Regions from separate parts of the Pseudoalteromonas sp. 2CM41L genome, predicted to be linked through region 2. Evidence: predicted binding sites of a transcription regulator. Region 2 holds the regulator's gene; the other holds the start of a gene.
The links. Region 2 encodes NrdR, which represses ribonucleotide reductase genes. Its sites were predicted from a motif close to AAACACNANATNTNGTGTTT; they were not measured.
Positions count from the first base shown of each region.

Region 1: the regulator NrdR is predicted to act here: its motif matches at 3,849-3,868, upstream of nrdA (class 1a ribonucleoside-diphosphate reductase subunit alpha).

Region 1 covers NZ_JALNTN010000008.1:46,082-57,363, reverse strand. Annotated here, with positions in the region: gene yfaE (class I ribonucleotide reductase maintenance protein YfaE) at 1-239, opposite strand, end outside; gene nrdB (class Ia ribonucleoside-diphosphate reductase subunit beta) at 239-1,369, opposite strand; gene nrdA (class 1a ribonucleoside-diphosphate reductase subunit alpha) at 1,443-3,725, opposite strand; gene MTF64_RS11335 (HAD-IA family hydrolase) at 4,138-4,818, opposite strand; gene ubiG (bifunctional 2-polyprenyl-6-hydroxyphenol methylase/3-demethylubiquinol 3-O-methyltransferase UbiG) at 4,818-5,528, opposite strand; gene gyrA (DNA gyrase subunit A) at 5,707-8,406, shown strand; gene serC (3-phosphoserine/phosphohydroxythreonine transaminase) at 8,517-9,599, shown strand; gene aroA (3-phosphoshikimate 1-carboxyvinyltransferase) at 9,599-10,876, shown strand; gene cmk ((d)CMP kinase) at 10,984-11,282, shown strand, end outside.
Region 2 covers NZ_JALNTN010000016.1:79,718-90,999, reverse strand. Annotated here, with positions in the region: gene thiL (thiamine-phosphate kinase) at 1-523, opposite strand, end outside; gene nusB (transcription antitermination factor NusB) at 618-1,028, opposite strand; gene ribE (6,7-dimethyl-8-ribityllumazine synthase) at 1,044-1,508, opposite strand; gene ribBA (bifunctional 3,4-dihydroxy-2-butanone-4-phosphate synthase/GTP cyclohydrolase II) at 1,610-2,722, opposite strand; gene MTF64_RS16390 (riboflavin synthase) at 2,752-3,405, opposite strand; gene ribD (bifunctional diaminohydroxyphosphoribosylaminopyrimidine deaminase/5-amino-6-(5-phosphoribosylamino)uracil reductase RibD) at 3,422-4,555, opposite strand; gene nrdR (transcriptional regulator NrdR) at 4,558-5,007, opposite strand; gene glyA (serine hydroxymethyltransferase) at 5,420-6,676, opposite strand; gene thrC (threonine synthase) at 6,947-8,230, opposite strand; gene thrB (homoserine kinase) at 8,242-9,177, opposite strand; gene thrA (bifunctional aspartate kinase/homoserine dehydrogenase I) at 9,187-11,282, opposite strand, start outside.

The DNA of each region.
Region 1 (11,282 bases), on a different contig from region 2:
TTACAGCAACACAGCAGTATTTCTCCCTCGCGTACAAACGCTAAAGGCTCTTCGTTATAGAGAACTTGGCCTGAGACTAACGTGGCTCTGCACGCGCCACAATAGCCTTCGCGGCATTGATACGCTACGTCTATTTTTTGGTTTTCTAAGCAATGTAAAACAGAAGGGCAGCCAGTGCTAAATTCTATACACTGGCTGTTATCTGCAAGCGTTATACTTGCAGTGGGTTTGTCACTCATTATAAATCAAAGTCACCAAATTCTGAGGCATCTACTTGTGAGTCAATTTGACCTACAAGGTATGAGCTAATTTCAGCTTCTTGCGGTGCAACTTGCACGTTGTCAGAGACAAGCCATGAGTTGATCCATGGAATTGGGTTACTGTTGTTTTCAAATTGCGCAGGTAGGCCAATGGCGGTCATACGTGCGTTGGTGATGTATTCAACATACTGACATAAAATGTGTTTGTTTAAACCAATCATAGAGCCATCTTTGAATAAGTACTCTGCCCATTCTTTTTCTTGCTCTGCGGCTTCAACAAACATTCTAATGGCTTCTTCACGGCACTGCGCGGCAACAATCGCCATTTCAGGGTCATCTTTACCATCTTGCATAATGTTTAAAATATGCTGCGTACCCGATAGGTGAAGCGCTTCATCACGTGCGATTAGCTTGATGATTTTAGCGTTACCTTCCATTAATTCACGCTCAGCAAAGGCAAACGAACACGCAAAGCTGACATAAAAACGAATGGCTTCAAGAATATTTACCGACATCATGGCAAGGTAAAGTTTCTTTTTAAGATCAAATAAGCTAATCACAACGGTTTGACCGTTAATTTCGTGCTTGCCTTCGCCATACAGGTTATAAAGCGACACGCCATTGATTAAATCATCGTAGTAGGTGGTTACCGCATCAGCACGTTCGCTAATTTTTTCGTTACTTACTATGTCATCAAAAATAAGTTCTGGTGACTGTGTAACGTTACGAATAATGTGGGTGTAAGAGCGACTGTGAATAGTTTCACTAAATGCCCATGTTTCTATCCATGTTTCTAGCTCAGGAATAGACACAATAGGGAGTAGGGCAACGTTTGGCGAGCGGCCTTGTACACTATCAAGCAGCGTTTGATATTTTAAGTTACTTAAAAATATGTGCTTTTCGTGCTCTGGCAATGCTTGAAAGTCTAAACGGTCTTTACTTACGTCTACTTCTTCTGGACGCCAAAAAAACGAAAGTTGCTTTTCAATCAATTTTTCAAAAATAGGGTATTTTTGTTGATCGTAACGCGAAACGTTAACGGTTTGGCCAAAAAACATTGGCTCTTGCATTTGATCATTGTGGTTACGACTAAAAGTAGTATAAGACATGTCTATCACTCAAAAAACTATCACTAAAACTATCAGGACAAAGCGGGCAAAGAGCCCGCTTTAAGTTTAACTATTAAATTTTACACGCGCCGCCTGCACAATCATCATCTTCCACTTCTGGAGTGTCGTCTTGTGCATCTGATGCGCCATCGCGGGTGTTATGGTAGTAAAGTGTTTTAACACCAAGCTTGTATGCACCTAGTAAGTCTTTTAATAAGACTTTCATAGGTACTTTACCGCCTTCGTATTTGTTTGGATCATAATTAGTATTGGCCGAAATAGTTTGGTCAATAAACTTTTGCATTATGCCCACTAACTGTAAGTAACCATCGTTTGATGGAATATCCCACAGTAGCTCGTAGTTATCTTTTAAGCGTTCGTACTCAGGAACTACTTGTTTTAAAATACCGTCTTTACTTGCTTTAACGCTAATGTGACCACGTGGTGGCTCAATACCGTTAGTTGCGTTAGAGATTTGCGACGAAGTTTCTGAAGGCATTAATGCGCTAAGTGTTGAGTTACGCATGCCGTGCTCTTTAATGCTGGCACGTAACGAATCCCAATCTAAGTGCAGTGGCTCATCACAAATTTTATCTAAGTCACGTTTGTACGTATCAGTTGGCATAATACCTTGAGAGTACGTTGTTTCGTTAAACTTAGGACACGCGCCACGCTCTTTAGCAAGCTCGTTTGATGCCTTCATTAGGTAGTATTGAATTGCTTCAAACGTTTTGTGAGTCAATGCATTAGCACTGCCATCTGAGTAACGCTTACCATTTTTAGCGAGGTAGTAAGCGTAGTTAATTACGCCTATTCCTAACGTACGACGGCCCATAGTGGCATTACGTGCAGCCGGTACTGGGTAGTCTTGGAAATCAAGTAGGTTATCAAGTGCACGTACTGCAAGCTCAGCAAGCTCTTCAAGTTCATCAAGTGACTCAATAGCGCCTAGGTTAAATGCAGATAGCGTACAAAGTGCAATTTCGCCTTCTTCATCGTTTACGTTATTTAACGGCTTAGTTGGCAATGCGATTTCTAAACATAAGTTAGATTGGCGAATTGGCGCCACTTTAGAAATAAACGGGCTGTGCGTATTACAGTGATCCACGTTTTGTAAATAAATACGACCTGTGCTGGCACGCTCTTGTGCGAACATTGAGAAAAGCTCAATCGCTTTAATGCGCTTTTTACGAATAGACTCGTCTTGCTCGTATTTTACGTATAACGCGTCAAACTCGTCTTGGTCTTCAAAGAATGCATCGTAAAGGCCAGGCACATCTGATGGGCTAAATAACGTAATGTAGTCGTCTTTAATTAAACGAGAATACATTAGTTTATTAAACTGTACGCCGTAATCTAAATGACGAACACGGTTATCATCAACACCACGGTTATTTTTAAGTACTAGTAGGTTTTCTACTTCTAAATGCCAAAGCGGGTAGAATAACGTTGCAGCACCGCCACGTACGCCACCTTGCGAGCAGCTTTTAACCGCTGTTTGAAAGTGCTTATAAAAAGGAATACAACCTGTGTGGTACGCCTCGCCATTACGGATATGGCTACCTAATGCACGAATACGACCGGCGTTAATACCAATACCTGCACGTTGTGAAACGTACTTAACAATGGCAGATGATGTGGCGTTAATTGAATCAAGGCTGTCGCCACATTCAATAAGTACACACGAGCTAAACTGACGCGTAGGCGTACGCACACCCGACATAATTGGCGTAGGTAAAGAGATTTTAAACGTTGATACTGCATCGTAAAAACGTTTGATGTAGTCAATACGTGTTTCGCGCGGGTAGTCAGAGAATAAACTCGCAGCCACTAAGATATATAAAAATTGGGCGCTTTCGTAAATCTCACCCGTTACGCGATTTTGTACTAGGTATTTACCTTCAAGCTGCTTAACTGCTGCGTAGCTAAAGTTAAGATCGCGCGAATGATCAAGATAAGCATCTAGCTCATCAAGCTCTTGCTCTGTGTAATCAACAAGTAAGTGAGCGTCGTAGCGTTTGTCTTCAACCATTTTTGTAACATGGTCAAATAAACGTGGAGGCTCAAACTGGCCATACGCTTTTTTGCGTAAGTGGAATACAGCTAAGCGGGCAGCTAAGTACTGGTAGTCAGGCGACTCTTTTGAAATTTGATCGGCTGCTGCTTTAATGATGGTTTCGTGAATGTCTTTTGTACGAATACCGTCGTAAAATTGAATGTGTGACTTTAATTCAACCTGTGAAACCGATACGTTGTTTAAACCTTCGGCGGCCCATTCAATAACGCGATGGATCTTATCAAGATCTAAAGGCTCTTTACGCCCGTCACGCTTGCTTACAGATAACTGTTGGTTCATAGCTTTGCCTGTATTCCTTGGGAATTGTGTATTTTGACCAATGCTTTATACCTCGCTAAAGCAAGGTACGTATTCATTTATTATAAGTTTCACCGTATTGGCGAATTTAATTGAATAACATTTGGCCACAATATCTGGTGTTGTTCAATTTAGAGATCACAAGATAGTGTGGTCTGAGCTGATTTGCAAGGGACATAATTGCCCCTATTTGTGGATAACTTTGGGATAACGTATTTGTGTTAGTAGTCACTCACCTTCGAACAATCATTTAAGTTGAAATAGCTAAAAATCAACTAATGATCTGCTAAATTTACGCATTTTGAAAATAAATTTCGACTGCTTTTTTTATCATCAAGCTTTGCATAAAAACTAACACAATCACAATATATAGTGTTTAAAAATTTACATAGCACTATATATGGTTAAAAGCATCAATGGGGCTGTGCCAGTTAAAATCGGCTTCCCAGCCCTTGGCCTCATCAATACTTGGTATATAGCCCCAAAGCGCTGTTGCTGTGTGCATACCTGCGGCTTTACCTGCTTCTATATCACGTTGAGCATCACCTATGTATAAACAACGCTTAGGATCTACGTTCATCAGTTTTGTACAGTGTAGTAAGGGTAAAGGTGATGGTTTAGTCTCGGTGAGGGTATCGCCACTGATCACAACGTGTGCATTTTTTAAAGCGGGTATAGCAGCCACTAATGGATCGGTTAAAAACCCGGGTTTATTAGTCATTATTCCCCATTTTATACCTTGGTTCTCAAGGGCTATGAGTAATGATTCTATACCTTCAAAGCAGCGGGTGTGTGTCGCTAGGTTTTGGCTGTAGTGGCTGACTAACTGTTTTATACGTTCAGTTTGTGGTTGCGATGCCCATTGCGCTTTAAAGCCAAGTTCAAGTAGTGCGCCGGCGCCATTAGACGCTACTTTTCTATACGCCTCAGGCGTAACTTGCGCAACACCTTCACTTTTAAGTACGGCATTTAAAGCAGCACCTAAATCGTCTGCTGTATCAAGCAAGGTGCCATCTAAATCAAATAAGAAAGCGTCGTACTCAAAAGGAGTTAAGGGGGTATGAGAGCTAGCCATTATGCTAACTTCTCAAAGTGAAGAATGTAATTAACACTCACATCTGTATTTAATGAATACTGCTTAGAAAGCGGGTTGTAGCCCAGGCCAGCACTGGCACGTACTTTTAAACCGACTTGTTCAGCCCATGCAATAAGTTGTGCAGGTTTGATAAATTTGTTGTGATCGTGTGTGCCCTCAGGCACCATTTTTAACAGCTTTTCAGCACCTACAATAGCAAACAAGTAAGCTTTAGGCGTTTTATTTAGGGTTGAGAAAAACACATCAGCCCCTGGCTTGGCAAGCTCTGCGACTGCATGAATAATAGAAGCAGGGTCAGGTACATGCTCTAGCATTTCCATACAGGTTATTACATCAAAGCGAGCAGGGTGCTGGGTTGCAAATTCTTCTGCAGGTACTTTTATATAGTCAACATTTACACCGGTTTCTAGGCTATGAAGCTTTGCTACGGTGAGTGGCTCTTGCCCCATGTCTATACCGGTTACGTGTGCACCCATGCGTGCCATGCTTTCGCTAAGAATGCCGCCACCACAGCCTACATCGAGTGTTTCTTTATCAAATAAGCCTTGGGTTTTGTTAGCCACAAAGTCTAATCGTAATGGGTTAATTTCGTGAAGAGGTTTAAACTCTCCGTCTTGGTCCCACCATCGCTCTGCAATGGCTTCAAATTTTGCTATTTCTGCGTTATCTACATTTTGATGTTCGGTCATAAAATACTTCCTCGTCAATCTGAGGCCATTATATAGGGCTAAATTGATAAATCGCAAAGTTTTGCGCCTGTAAATTTAAATTAATTGTGATAGCATGGTCGCTTAGAAATAATAACAAATACTCTTGGCGCCTAATACCGGGTTGCTAAGAGCTGATACTGAAGGAATGTGATATCAAATGACTGATCTCGCCAATGAAATTCTGCCAGTCAATATTGAAGACGAGTTAAAAAACTCCTACCTTGATTACGCAATGAGCGTAATTGTAGGACGTGCATTACCAGACGTACGTGATGGTTTAAAACCTGTTCACCGCCGCGTTTTGTTTGCAATGAACGAGCTTAGTAATGACTGGAATAAGCCTTACAAAAAATCGGCCCGTGTGGTCGGTGACGTAATCGGTAAATACCACCCACACGGCGACAGTGCAGTTTATGACACCATCGTGCGTATGGCACAGCCATTCTCACTACGTTATATGCTGGTAGATGGCCAAGGTAACTTCGGTTCGGTTGATGGTGATTCAGCAGCGGCAATGCGTTATACAGAAGTACGTATGGCAAAAATGTCGCATGAGTTATTAGCCGATCTTGAAAAAGAAACGGTTGATTTCGTTCCTAACTACGACGGTACCGAACAAATTCCTGACGTTTTACCAACCAAAGTGCCTAACTTACTTGTTAACGGTTCATCGGGTATTGCGGTAGGTATGGCAACAAACATTCCACCTCATAACTTAACTGAAGTGGTTAATGGTTGTTTAGCGCTTATTCAAAACCCTGATTTAACGATTCATGAATTAATGGATTACATTCCGGGTCCTGATTTCCCAACGGCTGCTATTATTAATGGTAAAAAAGGCATTGAAGATGCTTATTTAACCGGCCGTGGTAAAGTGTACATGCGTGCACGCGCCGACATCGAAACCGATGAAAAAACAGGCCGCGAAACCATTGTCGTGCACGAAATTCCTTATCAGGTTAACAAAGCACGCTTAATTGAAAAAATTGCTGAGCTTGTTAAAGATAAAAAAATTGAAGGCATCAGCGCACTACGTGATGAATCAGATAAAGACGGTATGCGTATCGTTATTGAGATCAAACGTGGTGATGTAGGTGAAGTTATTCTAAACAACTTATATTCACAAACTCAGTTACAAACTGTGTTTGGTATGAATATGGTTGCATTAATTAACAACCAACCTAAGTGTTTCAACTTAAAAGAAATGCTCGAAGAGTTTGTTATTCACCGCCGTGAAGTGGTTACACGCCGTACCGTATTTGATTTACGTAAAGCGCGCGACCGTGCTCATACCCTTGAAGGTTTAGCAATTGCGCTTGCCAACATCGACCCAATTATTGAGTTAATTCGTAAATCGCCAACCCCAGCTGAGGCTAAAGTAGCCTTAACAGCTCGCCCATGGGATTTAGGTAACGTACAAGCTATGCTTGAAAAAGCAGGCGAAGACAATGTAGCACGCCCAGATTGGCTGGCAAGTGAGCTGGGTATTCGCGATGGTCAGTACTATATTTCTGAGCAGCAAGCACAAGCAATTCTTGATTTACGTTTACACAAACTAACCGGCCTTGAGCATGAAAAAATCTTAGCAGAGTACCAATCGCTGTTAGATTTAATTGCTGAGCTACTACACATTTTAGGTAGCCCTGAGCGTTTAATGGAAGTTATTCGTGATGAGTTAGTTGAAATTAAAGAGCAATATGGTGATGAGCGTCGTACAGAAATTAACGCTGCAGCGCACGATATTAGCCTTGAAGATTTAATTAACGAAGAAGATGTTGTTGTGACCCTGTCGCACGAAGGTTACGTTAAGTATCAGGCATTGTCTGATTACGAAGCGCAGCGCCGTGGTGGTAAAGGTAAGTCAGCAACGAAGATGAAAGATGAAGATTTCATTGAGCGTCTTTTAGTGGCTAATACCCACGATACCATTTTATGTTTCTCTACTGCGGGTCGTTTGTACTGGCTTAAAGTATACCAGTTACCACTGGCTAGTCGCGCCGCTCGCGGTAAGCCAATTGTTAACTTACTGCCACTTGAAGATGATGAGCGCATTACTGCTATCTTACCTGTACGCGAGTACGAAGAAGATAAATACATTTTCATGGCAACAGCATTTGGTACTGTGAAGAAAACACCACTAACGGCATACAGCCGTCAACGTGCAAGCGGTATTATTGCGGTAAACCTTAACGAAGGCGATAGCCTAATTGGGGTTGATATTACCGACGGTAGTAACGAAATTATGTTGTTTACTGATGCAGGTAAAGTGGTACGCTTTAAAGAAGCGGAAGAGTCTGCTGTTGTTGATGAAAACGGCAACCCGGTACTCGACGAAGAAGGCAACCCTGAAATTCGTTTCAAAGGTGTTCGCCCTATGGGTCGTACTGCTACCGGTGTTCGTGGTATTAAGATGGCCGACGACCAACGCGTAGTGTCGTTAATTGTGCCTAAGTCTGATGGTGCTATTTTAACTGTGACTGAAAATGGTTACGGTAAACGTACTCAACTTGAAGATTACCCATCTAAGAGCCGTGCAACACAAGGTGTTGTATCTATTAAGGTGAGTGAGCGTAATGGCGCAGTAGTTGGCGCTGTACAAGTTGACGACAACGACGAAATAATGATTATTTCAAACCGTGGTACGCTAGTACGTACCCGCGTTAATGAAGTATCGACGGTTGGACGTAACACCCAAGGTGTTATTTTAATCAGAACTATTGACGAAGAGCAAGTAGTTGGTTTACAACGTATCGAAGAGATTGAAGTTACAGACAGTGACTTAGTTGATATTGAAGACGTTGAAACGGTTGATACAGTAAATGAAGAAGCAACGGATGATAATCCACCTTCTGAATAACTGAAATTGAAAAAGCGGCTAAGGCCGCTTTTTTTAATCATGTTGAAAAAAATTAATAATCCTTTTTTGTTTATCAAAAGAGTTTAAATTACTGGAATGAGGCAAAGGTAATGAGTAAATATAATTTTTGTGCGGGGCCAGCTATGCTTCCACAAGCTGTTATGCAAAAAGCACAAAAAGAATTTTTAGACTGGCAAGACTTAGGTGTATCTGTGATGGAAATTAGCCATCGTAGTAAAGATTTTTTAGCGCTTACAGAAAAATGCGAAGCCAGCCTTCGTCGTTTAATGAACATTAGCGATGAATTTGAAGTGTTATTTATGCACGGTGGTGGCCGCGGTCAATTTAGTGCTGTGCCTTTAAATTTACATCAAAATGGTAAAACGGCGGTTTACTGCGAGAACGGCGTTTGGTCAAAAAGTGCCACTGACGAAGCTAATAAATTTACTCAAACCCATTCAATCAACGTTAGAAATGACGCAAACGGGCTGTTTTCTATAAAAGAAGTGGCGCAGTGGGACTTACCTGCAGATGCATCTTACATTCACTACTGCCCAAATGAAACGGTAGACGGCTTAGAGATTTTTGATGTGCCTAGTCACCCAACGGCACCTATTATTGCTGATATGTCGTCGACTATTTTGTCGCGCGAAATTGACGTAAATAAATTTGATTTAATTTATGCCGGTGCACAAAAAAATATAGGTCCATCAGGTATAGCTATTGTTATTGTTCGCAAAACATTACTTGAGCGTGAAGGTTTAGCTAAACCTGGCATTTTAGATTACGCACTTGAAGCAAAACAAGGCAGTATGTTTAATACACCGCCTACTTTTGCATGGTATTTAGCAGCTGAAGTATTTGAATGGCTAGAGCAAAACGGTGGCGTTAAGGCAATGGAAGCACAAAATATTGCTAAAGCTAAGCTGCTTTATGACTTTATTGATGAATCGCCTTTTTATACTAATAAAGTAGCGACGCATTGTCGTTCGCGTATGAATGTACCGTTTTGGTTAAACGATGAAAGCTTAAACGAAAAGTTTGTAACGCAATCTAAAGAAGCCGGCTTACTTGCACTAGAAGGGCACCGAATTGTAGGCGGTATGCGCGCAAGTATCTATAACGCAATGCCACTTGCAGGTGTGCAAGCCTTGGTTGACTTTATGGCGGCATTTGCAAAGGAGCACAGCTAATGGAACAACTTCGTTTAGAGCCTATTTCTCGTGTAAATGGCAGTGTGACCTTACCAGGGTCTAAAAGCCTATCAAACCGTATTTTATTATTAGCAGCGCTGGCTCAAGGGACTACTGTTGTAGAAAACCTGCTAGATAGCGATGATATTCGCCATATGTTGGGTGCATTAAAACTACTAGGTGTTAACGTAACGCTTAATGATGATCGCACTGTGGCAACCGTAGAAGGGGTTGGCGGTGTATTTAAAACCCCAAGTGAACCTTTATTTTTAGGCAATGCAGGTACTGCTTATCGTCCTTTAACCGCGGTACTCGCAGCTGTAGCTGGGGAGTATGAGCTTATAGGTGAGCCGCGCATGGAAGAGCGCCCAATAGGGCACTTAGTCGATGCACTACAAGCACTTGGCGGCGATATTACCTACACAAAACATAAAGACTACCCACCACTAAAAATAATTGGTGGGCAAATTAAAGGCGGTACTGTTGAAATTGATGGCAGTATTTCTAGCCAATTTTTAACAGCATTGCTAATGGCTGCCCCTTTATTTAGTGGTGATACGCAAATTACCATTAAGGGTACTTTGGTCTCTAAGCCTTACATTGATATAACGTTAGATGTAATGGCGCGTTTTGGGGTGACTGTTGAGCACAGCGACTATACAACATTTAAAGTTAAAGGCGGCCAACAATACCAATCACTAGAGCGTATTATGGTGGAGGGGGATGCATCATCAGCGTCTTACTTTGTTGCGGCAGCGGCCATTGCCGGTGGCGAAATTGAAATTAAAGGCGTGGGCGCTAAATCAGTTCAAGGTGATATTGGTTTTGCTAAAGTGATGGAACAAGTTGGCGCTGAAATAAAATGGTATGACGAGCGTTTAGTTGTTCGCAAAGGTGAATTAAAAGGTGTAGATATTGACGCTAACGCTATCCCTGATGCGGCAATGACACTTGCTACGGTTGCTTTATTTGCTAAAGGGCCTACGGCTATTCGCAATATTTATAACTGGCGTGTAAAAGAAACCGACCGTTTATATGCTATGGCAACTGAACTTCGTAAAGTGGGTGCCGAGGTTGTAGAGGGTGAAGATTTTATCGAAATTACACCACCGAGTGCATTCAATGATGTGGCTATAGATACGTATGACGATCACCGTATAGCGATGTGTTTTGCAATGGTTGCCGTAGGCGGAAAGCCTATTACAATCAACGATCCTAAGTGTACATATAAAACTTTTCCAACCTTTTTCAAGGTTTTAGCATCAGTGAGTGAGTAGGTTTTTTATAAATAATTATAAAAAGTTACACACTAAAGCGGATCTATTTGCAGAAGTGACGTATAATATCGCGGTTTTATTTAGGTGTGCATTGCAGGAGGTTTTAAATGCAGGCGTTATTAATGCCCGTAATCACCGTTGATGGCCCAAGTGGTTCAGGTAAAGGAACTGTTTGTCGCTTGTTAGCCGACAAATTGGGGTGGGATGTATTGGATAGCGGCGCAATTTACCGTGTATTATCCCTTGCCGCACTTCATCACCAAATAGCATTAGACAACGAAGAAGCGCTTGTCCCGCTTGCTGCAAACTTAGATGTGCAGTTTTTGGTTGATAGCCAAACTAATGCTGGAAAAGTTATTTTAGAAGGCGAAGATGTAACCTCGACAATTCGTAATGAAGAGGTTGG
Region 2 (11,282 bases):
TACTTAGGCCACGCTTGCGAGATTCAATAGCCAAGCCGGCATCACCTAGCGTGCCGGTTACACATACCCAGTCGCCCACTTTAGCACCTGCACGGCGTAAAGCTTTTCCCTCTGGCACAGTGCCTTTAGCGCATATAGTAACTGTTAAAGGGCCCTGCGTAGTGTCGCCACCAATTATTTGTACATTAAAGTACTCAGCAATTTCGTGCATTCCCTCAGTAAATTCTTCAATCCACTGCTGGTTAATATTTGGTAGGGTTAATGCCACCGACACCCAAGTAGGCTCAGCCCCCATAGCTGCTAAATCACTTAGATTTACGGCCAGTGCTCGGTGTCCTAATGCTCGGGGAGAAATGTCATCAAAAAAATGAACACCCGATACAAGCGTATCAGTTGTTACTGCAAGTTGGCAGTTTTGCGGAACGGTAACTAATGCACAGTCGTCCCCTATTCCTAGGCTTACATCACGACGAGTTATACCACGACCTTTAAAGTAGCGGTTTATTAATTCAAATTCCTTCATACACAAAAAAGCCGACCTATGCCGGCTCTCCTTTTTAACGTGTACTAACTGTTAAAGCTAAGCTCTTTAGCAGAGCGCTTTAGCAAGGTTAGTATTACTTGCGTAAATGCTTAACAGCTTTATCAAGTACACCGTTTACAAATTTATGGCTGTCTTCAGCGCCAAATATTTTAGCAAGCTCAATGCCTTCATTGATTGCTACTTTGTATGGCACATCTTCACGGAATTTAAGCTCATACGCGCTTAAACGTAAAATTGCACGCTCTACCATATCTAAATCATCAAATGGACGTGTTAAATGCGGAGATACAGCTTCATCTAGTTGCTTATAATTAACGGCAACGCCACGCGCTAAATCTTTAAAGTATTCAACATCAATTTTAGTCACGTCGTTTTCGATCAACATTTGTTGTTCGATATCGGCAATTAAATTGCCACTTAATTGCCAAGAATAAACGGCTTGAAGTGCTAAGATACGTGCTTTACGTCTTGCTGCTGGTTTCACAAAAATTCCTTAAACTTAAATTTTATCTAACACATTAACCATTTCAAGCGCGCCTAATGCCGCTTCGCCGCCTTTGTTACCCATTTTGGTACCAGCGCGTTCAATTGCTTGTTCAATGCTTTCTGTGGTTAATACGCCAAATGCAACCGGGATATCATACTCAAGCGATACATTTGCAAGGCCTTTGTTAGATTCGCCAGCAACGAGGTCAAAGTGTGGTGTACCACCTCTGATCACTACGCCTAATGCGATGATTGCATCATACTCTTTTTTTGCCGCAATGCGTTTTGCCGCTAAAGGTAACTCTACTGCACCGGGTACATACACAACGGTAATGTCATCATCGGCTACGCCACCAGTACGCTTTAGCTCATCAACAGCACCTTCTAGTAGGCTGCTACCAATAAAATCGTTAAAACGAGAAATAACAATAGCGAATTTTTTGCCTGGAGCGTACTTATTACCTTCAATAATTTTCATTTGATAACCCTAAAAATATGTTCAAGCGGTTGCGATTGCGCAAAAATTGCTGCGCATCATACCATAAAAATAAAAAAATAGACTAGTTAAAAGCTGAGCCCTTATTGTGGCTCAACGTAATCAACCACTTCTAAATGAAAGCCCGAAAGTGCATGGTACTTTTTAGGGCGACTCATTAAGCGCATTTGCTTAATACCTAAATCAGCCAGTATTTGCGAGCCCACACCAACAGTGCGTGATGTGCCTTTAAATTTACGCGGCGTAACATTCTCGCCAGCATCGGCAGCAGCAAACGCTTTTACTGTGGCCTCTAGCTCTTCGGTGCTTTCTTGTTTACCTAAAATAACCAGTGCACCGTTATTTTTTGCAATGTAAGCCATCGCATCTGAAAGCCCCCAACTACGGTCCGCACTTCTGTCTGAAAGCAAAATATCGTTAAAGGTGCTTTGTAAGTGCACGCGCACAAGCGTTGGTTCTTGCTCTTTAATTTCGCCTTTTAGCAATACGTAGTGCAGTTGGCCGTCAATCGTATCTTTGTAGGTTACTAAATCAAACTCACCGTGCTCAGTGGGTAATTTACACTTAGCCACTTGCTCTATGGTGGTTTCGTTAAGGTTTCGGTATTCAATTAAATCTGCAATTGTGCCAATTTTAATACCATGCTCTTTAGCAAATACTTCTAAATCAGGGCGGCGCGCCATAGTGCCATCAGCATTGAGGATTTCTACAATAACTGATGAGGCTTCAAGGCCGGCTAAACGTGCTAAATCACACCCGGCTTCGGTATGGCCTGCGCGCGTTAACACGCCACCTGGCTGTGCCATAATAGGAAAAATATGTCCAGGTTGTACGATATCGCTTGGTACAGCACCCTTTGCAATTGCCGCTTGAACTGTACGCGCTCTATCGGCTGCTGATATACCCGTTGTTACACCTTTAGATGCTTCAATCGACATAGTAAAGTTAGTAGAAAACGCTGCGCCATTGTTTTTAACCATTAACGGTAAATCAAGCTGCTCACAACGCTCTTGCGTCATGGTTAAACAAATTAAGCCACGGCCATGAGTGGCCATAAAGTTAATTGCTTCGGCGCTAATGTGCTCTGCTGCAATGATTAAATCACCTTCGTTTTCTCTGTCTTCGTCATCCATTAAAATAACCATTTTACCGGCTTTAATGTCGTCGATGATTTCTTGTGCGCTGTGTAAATTCATAAATTTGCTCGTGTAAGTTATCAGTGTCGTTATTTAACAAAACCAGCTTTAGCTAGTAAGCTCATTGAAATATCTGAGCCAGTCGGCTGCTCAGCCCCTTTAATAAGGCGCTCTAAATAACGTGCAATTTGGTCGACTTCTAAATTAACGCGTGTGCCCACTTTAAAATCAGCAATGGTGGTTTGCTCGCTTGTGTGCGGCACTATGGTTAATTTAAATGTATTACCTTGTACAGCGTTTACTGTCAGGCTTATACCATCTATACATACAGACCCTTTGTAAGGAATGTACTTCATTAAATTTTCATCGGTGCTTAGCCAATATTCTGTGGCGCGCGCATTACTAGTAATAGCTGTAATGGTTGCAATGCCATCAACATGACCTGACACTAAATGCCCGCCTAAACGTGAAACCGGCTGCATGGCTTTTTCAAGGTTAACTGTTTGGCCAATATTATAATTTGCAAACCCAGTTAAGCTGATAGTTTCGTTTGATAAGTCGGCACTAAAGCCATCAATGTGCTTATCAACTACCGTTAAACATACGCCATTTGTGGCAATGCTATCGCCAAGCTTTACATCGCTCATATCAAGATTAGCGCTTTGAATACGAATGGCTAAATCGCCTTGTTTTTTTTGTAATAGCGCAATTTTGCCTGTGGCTTCAATTATTCCAGTAAACATAGCCCTACTCTTTTAATTAAGTGATTGGAATGTGTTTTGTGGCGGTTATACGTAAATCATCGCCTATTTTCACACACTCTTTAAACGTCAAATTAACGGTGTTTTGCATATCTGTCAGCGGTGCAAAATTAACTAAGCTTTTTGCATCGCACCCCATTAGTTTAGGCGCTAAGTAAAATATATATTCGTCTATTAAATTAAGCTCTGTCATTTTACCGGCAAGTGTAGCACCCGCTTCTAAATAAACATGATTAAATTGCAGCTTAGCAAGGTGCGCTAAAACAGACGTTAAATTAACTTTGTTATTTTGCTGTGGCACTTCTATATGCCTTACAAAATGCGGCCACTGCGTTGATTTATCAACCTTGGTAGTGAAAATTATTATTTCACTTTCAATATTAAATACTGCCAGCTCTGGTGTAAGCCTATTTTGTGAGTCAATTATAACACGCACCGGTTGGCGTAGGGGTAATTCAGTAGGCAAAGCCTGTGGCAACTCGCTTAACCTCACATTGAGCTTAGCATCATCGGTAATAACCGTATCGGCGCCCGTTAAAATAGCGCAGCTTTGTGCTCGGTGTAATTGTACATCTTGTCGCGCAGCGCTGCCGGTGATCCACTTACTTTGGCCATTTTTAAGCGCGGTTTTACCATCAATGCTGGCCGCCATTTTACACGTAACATACGGAAGTCCCTGCTCCATACGCTTAAAAAAACCTAAATTAAGTGCCCGCGCTTGCTGCTCTAAAAGCCCAAATGCAACCTCAATACCGGCATCGCTGAGTATTTTAAGCCCTTTACCTGCTACTTGTGGGTTGGTGTCGACCATAGCTGCAATAACTTTTACTACACCTGCGGCTTTTAAACCCTCTGCGCACGGCGGAGTGCGTCCGTAATGGCTACACGGTTCAAGCGTAACATACGCTGTCGCGCCTTTTGCATTTTCTCCTGCTACAGCAAGGGCATTAACCTCAGCATGCCCCTGCCCAGCTAATTGATGAAACCCTTCACCAATTATGTGGTTATCTTTAACTAAAACACACCCTACATTAGGATTGGGGGTGGTTGTAAATCGCCCTTTTTTTGCAAGCTCGATGGCACGTGCCATGTACATTTCATCTTGCGCGGTAAAGGTTGTTTGGTTTTGCATTATTACTCCCCTAAACGGGCAATTTCTTCACCAAATTCGCGTATATCTTCAAACGAGCGATACACAGAGGCAAACCGCACATAAGCTACTTTATCCAGCTTTTTAAGCGCCTCCATTATGCACTCACCCACAAGGTGACTTGATATTTCTCGCTCGCCGGTAGCACGCAACTGCGATTTAATAATATTAACCACTTCATCCACTTGCTCTGTACTAACAGGGCGTTTTTCTAGGGCGCGATTAAGGCCATTGAGTAGCTTATCTTCATTAAAGGGTTCTCGGCTGCCATCTTGTTTAATTACACGTGGCATAACTAACTCGGCGCCTTCAAAGGTAGTAAATCGCTCGTGACACTCGTTACATTCACGACGACGGCGAACTTGGTGGCCTCCGCCGACTAGGCGAGAATCAATAACTTTAGTATCTTTTGCGGTACAAAATGGGCAATGCATAACTCGGTACTTCCGTTTTAAAACAAAAAAGGCCGCTATTTAGCGGCCTTTTATCTTAGCAAAAAAATAGGGCCTGTTGGCCTTTCAGGATTAAATTTGTTCTATCTAGGGGTGATTTGATCGCGGCGCGAGGTTTGTAACCTAGTGGGCTAAGTAAAAACCGAGCAAAGCTTCCGCGTCCTGCTCACGCCCCTTACCTACATCCATGTAGGCAACAAAGAGTAAATCACCCCTAGGACGAACCCGAGGGCAGTGCATGTTTGGCATTTATGCTGCGTTATCGCCTATTTGTGTGGAGTAACCACACTACATAGACTCTGCCTTGCCTAAAAACCAAACATACTACTGCAAATTAAACCTCGAAAGGTAAACAGGCCCCTTGTTGTGATCTAAATTACTGCTGCTTATGCAATTAAGCGTATACAGGTAGTTTTGCACAAATTGCTTTAACTTTTTCTTTAACTTGCGCTTGTACTGACTCATCGTTGATGTTGTCTAATACGTCACAAATCCAGCCAGCAAGTTCTTTCGATTCAGCTTCTTTAAAGCCACGACGCGTAATTGCAGGTGAACCAATACGCAAACCAGAAGTAACAAACGGTGAGCGAGGATCGTTTGGTACAGAGTTTTTGTTCACAGTAATATTTGCATTGCCAAGCGCTGCGTCGGCATCTTTACCTGTGATATCTTTATCGATTAAATCAAGTAAGAATAAGTGGTTTTCTGTTTTATCAGATACGATTTTGTAACCGCGCTCTTGCATAACAGCAACCATAGCTTGAGCATTTTTAACTACTTGTGCTTGGTATGTTTTAAATTCTGGTTGTAGAGCTTCTTTAAATGCCACTGCTTTTGCAGCAATAATGTGGCATAAAGGACCACCTTGGCCACCAGGGAACACAGCGCTGTTAAGCTTTTTGTAAATTGCTTCGTCGCCACAAGCAGAAATAATTAAACCACCACGAGGGCCTGCTAAAGTTTTGTGTGTTGTTGTTGTTACAACATGCGCGTGAGGTACTGGGCTTGGGTAAACACCCGCCGCAATTAAACCAGCAACGTGAGCCATATCAACGAATAAGTAAGCACCTACTTTATCAGCAATCTCACGGAATTTAGCCCAATCAACAATACCTGAGTACGCAGAAAAACCACCAATAATCATTTTTGGTTTGTGCTCAAGTGCTAGCGCTTCTACCTGTGCGTAGTCAATTTCGCCAGTTGCTTCGTCTAGCCCGTACTGGATTGCATTGTATAGCTTACCTGAGAAGCTTACGTGTGAACCGTGCGTTAAGTGACCACCATGAGCTAAGCTCATACCAAGTACAGTGTCGCCCGCTTCTAATAATGCTAAGAAAACAGCTGCATTTGCTTGAGAACCCGCGTGTGGCTGAACGTTTGCATAGTCAGAACCAAATAGCTCGTTAGCACGATCAATTGCAAGTTGTTCAACAACGTCTACGTGCTCACAACCGCCATAGTAACGTTTGCCCGGGTAACCTTCTGCGTATTTGTTTGTAAGCTGTGAACCCTGTGCTTCTAGTACGCGTGGGCTACAGTAGTTTTCTGATGCGATTAATTCAATGTGCTCTTCTTGGCGAGCAGTTTCTTTGTTTATCGCGTCAAATAACTCTGGATCAAAATCCGAAATATTCATGCTACGTTCTAACATTGGGGTCTCCTAGGGCAACGTGTATGGTGTTTTTTAGAGGCTTTATTGTACGCTTTAAACGACTCTTTGCCTACGCTCTTAAGTTGAGGATATTTAAACAGGGATTGAATCTATTTCACAGCGTTTTTAAGATGATATTTTTTTATAAATGCATTAATAATTTAAATGATTTTTATTTTTTACATTTAATTAGTTAATGATAAATACTTTATTTAGTGCGTTCAAAATACAAAAAAAGCGGCCAAAGCCGCTTTTTTAACGCTAGGTTAGTTAGCCTAACTTAGCGAGTATTTCAGTGCGTAACGCTTCATAATCAGGGTTAATGTCGCTTGCTAAACAAGGTTTAGCAAGTGCGTCGCTAAGTGGTTTTGGCATATCAAGTTCAATATTTAGAATCTCTTCTACGCTTTCTTTAAACTTAGCGGGGTGAGCAGTTGCTAAAAAGATACCTGCTGCGCCGGGTGCTTTATTCTCTACAAGACCTTGGTATGCAATGGCGGTATGCGGCTCTGCAACATAACCAGTTTGTTGAATATTTTTCATCACTGCTTGCGTATTTTCTTCGCTCACACTGGTTGAGTAAAAATTATCGTAGCTAAACCAGTTATTATCTAACATTGTTTGCACACGTGGCCAGTTATTTGGCTTGCTCACATCCATCGCATTTGAAAGCGATTCAAGTGTGGCATTTGGCGCCCAATTTTTATCAAGCATGTAACGTGGCACGGTGTCGTTTTGATTTGTAGTCGCGCTTAGCTTACCCACCGGCAAACCAATTACAGCACCAATCATGGCGGCACATACATTGCCAAAGTTACCACTAGGGACCGAAATATGCGCTGTAGCACGCTTTTCTTTTGGTAGCTGAGCAATGGCTTCAAAGTAATAACATACTTGTGCCACTAGGCGGCTAATGTTGATTGAGTTAGCTGAATTAAGGCCAAGTGTAGATTTAACTTCGTCATCTAAAAACGACTTTTTAACCAGCTCTTGGCAATCATCAAAACTGCCATCAACCGCGTAACAATGAATGTTGTTACCAAGCGTAGTAAATAGCTTTTGCTGAGCAAGCGAAATTTTGCCTTTAGGGTATAGAATAACCACATCTATGTTTGGCTTGTTGTAAAACGCATGCGCAACAGCAGCGCCGGTATCGCCAGAGGTTGCCGTTAAAATCGTGACTTTTTCGCCTTGATTAAACTGTGCTAAACACTCAGCCATAAAGCGCCCGCCAAAGTCTTTAAACGCAAGCGTAGGGCCATGAAAAAGCTCTAAACAATAGTTATTATCTTCAACCTCTACCAATTTTACGGGGAAGTTAAATGCATTTTTAACCATTTGAGCAACGGTATCAGCGGGTAATTCATCACCAATAAGGTGTGATAAAATTTTGCTACTGCGGGTAACAAAGTCCATATCTAATAACGCATCTACATCGGCGAGTGGCGCTAAGCTTTCAGGGAAAAATACCCCCTGATTACGCCCAAGCCCTGTTTTTACCGCTTCAACAAACGACACTTTTTGAGAATTTTCTTTTAAATTATGTAATTGCATAAATGCCTATCCTATAAAACTGTTAATTGACGCGTGCCGTCGTTATCTAATTTACAAATGTGGCAAAAGCCCTGCTCATTTATATAGTTTTGCGCTAACCACTGCGCACATTTTTCAGCAGCTTCTAATGTTTTACACACCGTAAATAACGTAGGGCCCGCACCTGAAATACTGACAATTTCTGCACCAAGCGCTGGCAAATTTGCTTTCGCTTCGCTAAACCCTGTTATTAACGGCGCTCGGTACGGCTCTGCTATATCGTCTTGCATAATACTCAGTGCATCATCAAAACGCTGCGTTAATAACAAACTGCTAAATGCCGATAAACGCTGTGCAAACTCAACCCCTGCATGCATGCTTAGCTCTTTAGGTAATACCGAGCGCGCCTTTGCGGTATTAAGCGAAAACCCAGGAAACGCCGCTACGTAGTACCAGTTTTCATCAACTGGTAGAGCGATTGACTTATCAGGAATTAAATCGCCTGTAAGCTGTAAGCCCCCTAAATAACACGGGGTGATGTTGTCATAATGACGTCCGCCACTGACAATCGCTTCAAAATCAGCCATTAATTCAATCAGCTCAACTTGGCTTAAATTGGTTTGAGCAAACTTATCAAGCGCAGCAAAGGTTGCTACCACCGAGCACGCACTCGAACCTAGCCCTGAGCCAATTGGTAAATTCTTTTTAAGCTCTAATTTTACACTTGGCATATCTGGCGCAACGTGCGCTCTAAAATGCACTAAACATTGATATGCTAGGTTTTCGCTCGCATCGCTTGGTAACTTATGCGCATATTCGCCAGAGCAAACAAACTCATCACTTGCTGCGGCGCTTACTACGGCTACATCACCTAATAAACTGCCATCAATAGGCGCAAGCGCTGCACCAAGTGCATCAAAGCCCACTGCAAAATTACCTATAGACGCCGGAGCATATACTTCTATCATAATGCTCTCCTAGCGCGATAATGTTTTTAATACGTCGGCAAATACGCCTGCAGCGGTTACTGCAGAGCCTGCACCGTAACCACGAATTACAAACGGGCGTGGTTGATAATACTGGCTTAAAATAGCTAATGCGTTTTCACCATCACGAATAACATTTAATGCATGCGATGAATCGACCGCTTCAATGCCTACTTTACAGTGGCCTTCTTTAATTGTACCTACATAACGCAGTACCTTGCCCTCTGCCGCCGCACTTTGAATACGGTCGTTAAACTCAGCATCTAAACTTGGCAGTTTAGCCATAAATTCATCTACGCTGTCACCTTGTGCAAAACCTTGAGGCAATACCGACTCTACTTCTATATCGCTAAGCTCTAATTTCATGCCGGCTTCGCGAGCAATAATAAGTAATTTACGTGCTACATCGGTGCCCGATAAATCATCGCGTGGGTCTGGCTCTGTAAAACCGCTTTCTTTTGCTTTAATAGTTGCCTCAGAAAGTGATAAACCATCTTCTAGTGCACCAAACATGTACGACAGTGAGCCTGATAAAATACCACTAAACTCAAGTAATTCATCACCTGCACCAAATAACGACTGTAGGTTATCGATTACCGGTAAGCCTGCACCTACGTTTGTTTCGTATAAAAACTTGCGGTTATTTTTTTGTGTTGCTGCAATTAAGTCTTGGTAATAATCATACGAGCTGGTTGTTGCTTTTTTATTAGCAGCAACCACATGGAAGCCCGCATTTAAAAAATCCACATACTGAGCTGCTAGCGCATCAGAAGACGTACAATCTACAAGCACGGGGTTTACTAAGTGATTTTGCTTTACAAACTGCTCAACTAAATTTAAATCAAACGCTTGCTCTGATGCTGCAAGCTTTTGCTGCCAGTCATCAAATGCAATACCTTCGCTGTCTAAATGCAATTGACGAGAATTAGCAACGCCATATAGGTTTAACTTAATATTACGTTTTTCAAGCCACGCTTGCTGGCGCTCTAACTGAGAAATAAGCTCTTGGCCTACTAAGCCACAGCCAAGTAAAAATACGTCAATTGAAGGGACGTGCGTAAAAAAGTTTTCATGGCATATTTTCACTGCATCGTTACACAGCTCGCCATCAATAACCGCCGAAATAGCACTTTCTGTAGAATCCTGCGCAATGGCTACAATGTTTACTTGGGCCTGTGCAAGAGAAGCAAAAAACTGTGCTGCTAAACCTTTGTGTGCACGCATGTTATCGCCCACTAAAGTAACAATGGCAAGATTACGTTGTACTTGTACCGGCTCAATTAAGCCTGCTTGTAATTCAAGTTCAAATGCACTTTGTAAGGCTTCTAGCGCGAGCGCTAAATCACTTTCGTGCACACAAAAGCTAATGCTAAATTCACACGATGATTGAGTAATTAATACTATCGATACGTTATCGTGCGCAAGGGCATTAAATACCTTAGAGGCCATGCCCACTTTACCTTTCATGCCAGGGCCTGACACGGTAAGCATTGCTAAGTCTTGCAAGCTAGAAAGCGCTTTTACTGGCTCATCAGATGAATAGTCGTTACCAATTAATGACCCTTGAGCATCTGGGTTATGGGTATTTTTAATTTCGCACGGTACGCCCGCTTTCGCGCACGGTAAAATGGTTTTAGGATGAAGTACTTTAGCGCCAAAGTAAGAAAGCTCCATCGCTTCTTTATAAGATAAGAAATCAACTTTAGTTGCTTTTTTGATGTAGCGCGGATCAGCACTGTACACACCATCTACGTCAGTCCAAATTTGGCAAATTTCAGCATCTAAACATGCCGCTGCAATAGCTGCTGAGTAATCAGAGCCATTACGACCAAGTGTAGTAAGTTCGCCTTGCTCGTTGCTTGCTGTAAAGCCTGGCATAATGTAAATGGTGGCTGGGTTTTCTTTAAGTACTGCTTGAAAGCGTGCTTTACTCGTTACTAAGTCGGCCTCAGCATCAATGTAGCCACCAGTAGAGGCAACACAACGCGTTGCTTCAAGGTATTGTGCATTGTGCGAGCTTAATAAACTTTGCATTAGCGATACGCTAACACGCTCACCAAAACTAATTACAAAAGCACGAATTTGAT